3 regions of the Streptomyces sp. NBC_00237 genome follow, and region 2 is predicted to be linked to each of the others. Evidence: riboswitches for the same ligand, from Rfam matches in the RefSeq annotation. Region 2 holds a riboswitch; each other region holds the start of a gene.

The links. Region 2 has a riboswitch for cyclic di-AMP ahead of OG897_RS25180 (C40 family peptidase). Riboswitches for the same ligand answer to the same signal wherever they lie in the genome.
Positions count from the first base shown of each region.
Region 1: linked by a shared signal. The riboswitch ahead of OG897_RS00065 (M23 family metallopeptidase) and the one ahead of OG897_RS25180 (C40 family peptidase) in region 2 are both predicted to bind cyclic di-AMP.
Region 3: linked by a shared signal. The riboswitch ahead of OG897_RS20005 (M23 family metallopeptidase) and the one ahead of OG897_RS25180 (C40 family peptidase) in region 2 are both predicted to bind cyclic di-AMP.

Region 1 is NZ_JAPEMT010000001.1:18,441-20,697, forward strand. It holds gene OG897_RS00060 (aldo/keto reductase) at 1-22, opposite strand, end outside; gene OG897_RS00065 (M23 family metallopeptidase) at 101-1,168, opposite strand; cyclic di-AMP (ydaO/yuaA leader) riboswitch at 1,396-1,529, opposite strand; gene OG897_RS00070 (PP2C family protein-serine/threonine phosphatase) at 1,846-2,257, opposite strand, start outside.
Region 2 is NZ_JAPEMT010000002.1:2,572,119-2,574,375, reverse strand. It holds gene OG897_RS25180 (C40 family peptidase) at 1-794, opposite strand, end outside; cyclic di-AMP (ydaO/yuaA leader) riboswitch at 792-966, opposite strand; gene pcrA (DNA helicase PcrA) at 1,226-2,257, shown strand, end outside.
Region 3 is NZ_JAPEMT010000002.1:1,374,184-1,376,440, reverse strand. It holds gene OG897_RS20010 (pitrilysin family protein) at 1-558, shown strand, start outside; cyclic di-AMP (ydaO/yuaA leader) riboswitch at 818-986, shown strand; gene OG897_RS20005 (M23 family metallopeptidase) at 1,000-1,794, shown strand; gene OG897_RS20000 (GntR family transcriptional regulator) at 1,953-2,257, shown strand, end outside.

The DNA.
Region 1 (2,257 bases), on a different contig from region 2:
GGCGAAGAGGGGAGGAAGTCATGTCGTACGACAACCCCCGCGCCCGCCGGGCCTATTCCGTGCACGAGCCACGGATGGGTGGCCCGACGGGTGGGACGGCTCAGACGGTCAGGCCCTTGCCGCGCAGCCAGGCCGCCGGGTCGATGCCGTCGCCGCCGGGCGTGTGCACCTCAAGGTGCAGGTGCACGCCGGAGACGTTGCCGGTGGCGCCCATGTTGCCGATGACCTGGCCCGTGGTGACCTGCTGGCCCGCCGAGACGTTCATCTGCGAGAGGTGGGCGTACCAGACCTCGGTGCCATCCTGGAGTTCCAGCACGATCCGGTAGCCGTACGGCCCCGACCAGCCCGCCGACTTGACGGTCGCGCCGTGCACGGCCTTGAGCGGGGTGCCCGCCTGGCCCGCGAAGTCGAGGCCGGTGTGCTGCCCGGAGGACCACATCGAACCGGCCTGCCCGTAGGTGGCGGTGAGGGTGTACGAGGAGACGGGCAGCGAGAAGCTGGCGGCGAGCTTGGCGAGACGCTCGGCCTCCGCCTTGGCCTCGGCTGCGGCCTTCTCCCTGGCCTCCTTCGCCGCCTGCTCCTTCTCGGCCTGCTCCGCCTTGGCGTCGGCCGCCTTCTGGGCCTTCTTCGCCTCGGCGGCGGCGTCCTTCACGGCCTGCTCGCGGGCCTCCTGCCGGACGGCCTCGTCGGCGGCGGCGCGCTGCTGGTCGGCCTGCTGGAGGATGCGGGCGCGCAGGCTCTCACCGGCGCCGGTGGACTGGCCCCCGGCAGAGGCGTGAGTGGCGGCGGCCGGAGCCGCGGCGACGGCGACGCCCGCGTCCGCTGTGTCATCGTCATCGGCGTCCGTGTCCGCATCCCCGACCAGCGCGCCCACGCCCGGCAGGGACGTGGCGTCCGGCAGCGAGTCGGCGAGCGAGTCGAGGGACTCGGTGATCTGGTCCGGCAGCGATATCGACACGGCGGGCTTGTCCTGCGCCGTGGCGATGCCGCCCGCACCGACGGCGGCGATGACGCCGACGCCCAGGACCGTGGAGCTGCGGGCGAGGGAGCCGCGCTGCTTGGCGACCCGGTGCTTGCCGCGTACGGGGGCGAGGGTGTCGGCGGTGGGGTTCCACTCCTCGGCGGAGGCCGCGGGAGCCGCGGAGCCGTCCGGAGCGTCGAATTCCACGAAGCCCTCGAAGCCTCCGCGAGGCTGCTGCGGGATCTGGGACGCCTGGGGTGAGTGCGGATCCTGCGGTGCATGCGTGACCTGCGGCGCCAGGACGGCGGTGTCCCCGATGCCGGGTCCCGCCTCGTGGTCGTCGTTCGGAACGCCGTACGCCTGGTAGGAGAACCCAGGGGCCGAGAAAGCGGGGGCTGCGGAGGCAGACCTGTTGGACGCCACGGGGGCGCGCTCCTTTCCTTCCTTCTCGCCTACCGGGTTAGCTGACGGGTTCGGAGCAGGAAGGTCTCCTACGGGCCAAATTCAGCCCGATTCACCCCAAATGGTGGTTCCCCGGTTTCCTCACGGAATTCGGCGCACGCGCGCGGCGCCGCCTCTGACGACGGCTGGGACGACCGCACTGCGTTATCGAACGTTAATAGACACACAAGTGGAATTCCAAGCTGTCCCTCTTGATCGTTAACGCTGCGCACGCACCCATGGCCATGACATTCAGGGCGATATGACAACGAATCAGGGCGGAAGCACGGCTCTCCAACCACCCCTTCCGCCCCACCCTTCCCACCCTCGCAAACCCTCCACAACTGATAGATCGTCAATTGTTATGTGAAGAGATCCCTGTCGCGCACACCCCGTGACGGACCGTGCACACCGGTGTGATCCCCCGCCGCGCCGCCCTCCTCCTACGGCCGCTTGACGATCTCCACCGTCCGCCGCCGCCCCGGCTGCCCCACCCCCGGCCGCCCCACCGCGAGCAGCGCCATGTCGTCGGTCTGCTTGCCGCCCGTGTGCACGCGCACATCACTGGTCAGCGCGTCCAGTACGGCCTCGGGCCCGGGAAAGAGCGAGCGCCGCAGCCGCACCGCCGGGTCGTAGAAGACGCCCGCCTGGTCCCGCGCCTCGGAGAGGCCGTCGGTGTAGAACACCAGCGTCGACCCCGGCGGATACGTGAACTCCCGCGCCCGGTCCGGCCAGTCCCCCAGGTCCCCCATCCCCAGCGGCAGCGCGAACTCCTCCGGCTCCAGTACGTCCAGCTCGCCGTCCGCGTACAACAGCAGCGGCTCCGGATGCCCCCGGTTCACCAGCCGTACGACG
Region 2 (2,257 bases):
CCGGAGCCGGAGTCGGAGCCTGATCCAGAGCCCTCTCCGGGCTTCTCCTTCTCCCGCTCCTTCTCCTTGGCGGCCTCCCGCGCCTGCTCCCGGGCCAGCTCGTCCGCCTTGCGCTTGGCCTCCGCCTCCCGCTCGCGCTCCAGCTCCGCCAGCCGCGCCTTCTCCTGCTCGGTCAGCCGCGACAGCAGCCCGCGCGCCTGCCCCAGCTTGTCCTGCACGTTCTGTTTGGACGTCCGGAGCGTGGCTTGCGCCGTGGTCAGCCGCTCCAGGCTGCGCGTCGCCTCACCCCGCTTCTTGGCGGCGGCCTCCTGCTGGGTGCTGTAGTCGCCGATGAGCTTCTGCTGCCGTTCGGTGGCCCGTGCCATCAGCCGCCGCGACTCGAAGTACGACTGCGGGTCGTCCGCGAGGAGCAGTGCGGCGGTGGACCCCACCGATCCGCTGCGGTACTGCGAGGCGGCGAGGGAGCCGAGCGTGCGCCGGGCCTGGTTGAGCTTGTCGGTGCGCTTGGCGACGTCGTCGAGGAGCGCGTCGACCCTGCCCTTCTGCTTGCGGGTGGCTTCCTTGGCCGCGTTGTACTCCTGGGTCGCCGCCCCGGCCTGCCGGTACAGCGCGTCCACCTTCTGCTGCACCTCCTCGACGGAGGGCTTCGGCGCGGCGGGGGCCGCCTGCGCGGACTGGGTGACGATGCCGACGGTCATCAGAGCGGCGGTCGTGACGCCGACGCCGGGTGTGGAGGTGCGTATCAACGACGTGGTGCGGGTGCGTGGCTTGCGATGCGATGCCAAAGCAGGCATTCCTTCCGTGGGCCGCCTACCGGGTTAGCTGTCGGGTTCGGGCAGGAGACAAGGAAGGCGCGCCCTACGGCCCGCGTGCGTGGGGGGTACGGGCCGATTCACCCCGGTGGTACGAGTGGGTCCCCGGTTCCGAACCGCCTTGCGGGCGGCGCGGATTCGGCGTGCGGCGACCGTTCCGGCGCGGTTCGCCGAGGGGGGTACGGGCCGCTCGCGCAGCACCGTAACGAATGGCTGTGACGGGTGGGAAGCCTGATGTTCGATATGCCCGATACGTTTTCGTGACCTTCGCGGGGGTGTGAGGAAGTCGTCACAGACGGTGGCGTCCGGCCCGCCCCGGCCCCGTACCACCGGCCCGCCGCGACCCCGTGCGACCGCCGTTGTGGCGGAATCCGGGCCGGGCTGTCAGTGGGGCCGCCTAGACTCGGTAGGCGATGAGCAGCCTCTTTGACGACAGCTTCCTGGCCGACCTCCAGAACAAGGACGAATCGGCCCCGCCGCCCCCGGAGGACACCGAAGAAGGTGCCCCTCCGGAGGAGGTTCCGCACGACCTCTTCGCGGGCGCCTTCGACGGTCCGCCGCCGCCCCGGGACGCGTACTACCGGGACGGCGCCCCCCGCCCGGTCACCGACCCGGCGGCGCTCCTCGACGGGCTGAACGAGAACCAGCGCGCCGCCGTCGTGCACGCCGGTTCGCCGCTGCTCATCGTGGCCGGAGCCGGTTCGGGCAAGACCCGCGTGCTCACCCACCGCATCGCGCACCTGCTCTCCGCGCGCGGTGTGCACCCCGGTCAGATCCTCGCGATCACCTTCACCAACAAGGCCGCGGCCGAGATGAAGGAGCGCGTCGAGGCGCTGGTCGGTCCGCGCGCCAACATGATGTGGGTGTCGACCTTCCACAGCGCGTGCGTGCGCATCCTGCGCCGCGAGTCCAAGAAGCTCGGCTTCACGTCGTCGTTCTCGATCTACGACGCCGCCGACTCCAAGCGCCTGATGGCCCTGGTCTGCCGCGACCTGGACCTCGACCCCAAGCGTTTCCCGCCGAAGTCCTTCAGCGCCAAGGTCTCCAACCTCAAGAACGAGCTGATAGACGAGGAGACCTTCGCCGGGCAGGCCGCCGACGGCTTCGAGAAGACCCTCGCCCAGGCGTACGCGATGTACCAGTCCCGCCTCCGCGAGGCGAACGCGCTGGACTTCGACGACATCATCATGACCACGGTGCACCTGCTCCAGGCGTTCCCGGACGTCGCCGAGCACTACCGGATGCGCTTCCGGCACGTCATGGTCGACGAGTACCAGGACACCAACCACGCCCAGTACACGCTGGTCCGCGAGCTGGTCGGCCCGTCCGGTCCGGCCGCCGCCCCCGGTGAGCTGTGCGTGGTCGGTGACGCCGACCAGTCGATCTACGCCTTCCGCGGCGCGACGATCCGCAACATCCTCCAGTTCGAGGAGGACTACCCGGAC
Region 3 (2,257 bases), 1.2 Mb from region 2:
CACGACCGCGTCTGGCCCGCCCAGGTGCTGGGCACGTACTGCCTCGGCGGCACCCTCACCTCGCGTCTGGACCGCGTCCTGCGCGAGGAGAAGGGCTACACCTACGGCGTGCGCGCCTTCGGCCAGGTGCTGCGCTCCGCCGAGGACGGCACGGGAGCCGCCATGCTGGCCATCAGCGGCTCCGTGGACACCGAGTCGACCGGGCCCGCCCTGGACGACCTCTGGAAGGTCCTGCGGACGCTGGCGGCCGGGGGTCTCACCGACGCCGAGCGTGACGTCGCCGTGCAGAACCTCGTCGGGGTGGCCCCGCTCAAGTACGAGACGGCCTCGGCGGTCGCGGGCACGCTGGCCGACCAGGTCGAGCAGCACCTGCCCGACGACTTCCAGGCCCAGCTGTACGCGCGGCTCGCCGCGACCGGCACCGTGGAGGCCACCGCCGCCGTGGTGAACGCCTTCCCGGTGGACAGGCTGGTCACGGTCCTGGTCGGGGACGCCTCGGTGATCGCGGATCCCGTACGGGCGCTGAACATCGGCGAGGTCACGGTCGTCACGGGCTGACTGACCGACTGACCGGCTGACCGGCTGACCGATCAAAGACCGATCCAAGGCCACCCGGGCAACCGGTGAAAAGCAGGACAAGTGGGGCCCCGTTGACTTCCGAGTCGTCGGGGTCCTCCTTTATGTCCGGTTTATTGGAGAGGTTGCCTGTCTGCCGTGTGGGCTCCTTCACAAAAGCGGCCGTCTGTTTGGTGATTGAAAGAAGGGCCGCTTAGCGTCGACCCGGCTGTCCGTCAGAGCGCGCCGCAACCGCGGCACCGGGCAGTCATCGCCGAGTCCCCGTCAGGCGCGAGCCTGGGGAGCCGGGGACCCAATCAGTCCCTGGGGTGAATCGGACGCCATCGCCCTTCACGGGCAGGTGGGGCCCGTAGGAGACCTTCCTGCTCCGAACCCGTCAGCTAACCCGGTAGGCGAGAAGGAAGGAAAGGAAACAGCCACTCCATGGCGTTCACCCGTGCCGCCGGGAAGCACCGGCGTCCCTCCGTGCTGTCGCGCAAGAGCGCCAACATCGCCGGAGTCGCCGCCCTCACCACGACCGGTGTCATCGGAACGCTGGCCCCGCAGGCCATCGCCGCCGAGCAGGACCTGGCCGCGGAAGACACCGGCTCCATCCGCGCCGTCGCGCTGGACCACTCCGCCGCAGGCACCCTGACCGCGCAGGTCGAGGCCCAGGCCCTCGCGCAGCAGGAGGTGCTGGACCAGGCCGAGGCCGAGCGCCAGGCGGAGATCAAGCGCAAGGCCGAGATCAAGCGCAAGGCCGAGGCGAAGGCCAAGAAGGAGCGCGAGGAGCGCGAGCGCGCCGCCCGCGAGGCCGAGCGCAAGCGCCTCAACACCTTCCGCCTGCCGGTCGCCGACTCGTACGTCTCCACGAGCTACAAGTCCGGCGGCTCCCTGTGGTCCTCCGGCAGCCACTCCGGCGTCGACTTCCACGCGTCCTCCGGCTCCTCCGTCGTCGCCGTCGGCTCCGGCACGGTCGTCGAGGCGGGCTGGGGCGGCGCGTACGGCAACAACGTCGTGATCCGGATGAACGACGGTTCGTACACCCAGTACGGCCACCTCGCCTCGATCAGCGTCTCGGTCGGCCAGAGCGTCGGCTCCGGCGACCAGATAGGTCTGTCCGGCTCGACCGGCAACTCCACGGGCCCGCACCTGCACTTCGAGGCCCGCACCTCGCCCGAGTACGGCTCGGACATCGACCCGGTCTCCTACCTGCGTCAGCACGGCGTCAGCGTCTGACCGCGCCTCCCGCTCGAAATGCCCCGGCTCCGTGTGAGCCGGGGCATTTCTCGTACCACGGCATGGCTGATTGCCGTACCGGCGAACCGCCTTCCGTAATTCCCGGTCGCTGCAATAGAGTTGACGGAACAATTCAGTGGGCAGACGGAGGTCCGGGCATGCGCATTCCCGCGCATTCGGTGTGTACGGCGATCCGCGACGACATCGTCTCCGGCGTCCTGCCGCGCGGCAGCAGGCTCACCGAGGAAGTGCTGGCCCGCCGGTACGGCGTCTCGCGCGTTCCCGTCCGCGAGGCGCTGCGCACCCTTCAGGCCGAGGGCTTCGTCACCACCCGGCGGCACGCGGGCGCCTGTGTCGCCGAGCCGACCGCCCAAGAGGCCGCCGACCTGCTGGAGATGCGGACGCTGCTGGAGCCGCTGGGCGCCGCGCGAGCGGCCTCCCGGCGCACCGACTCGCACCTCAA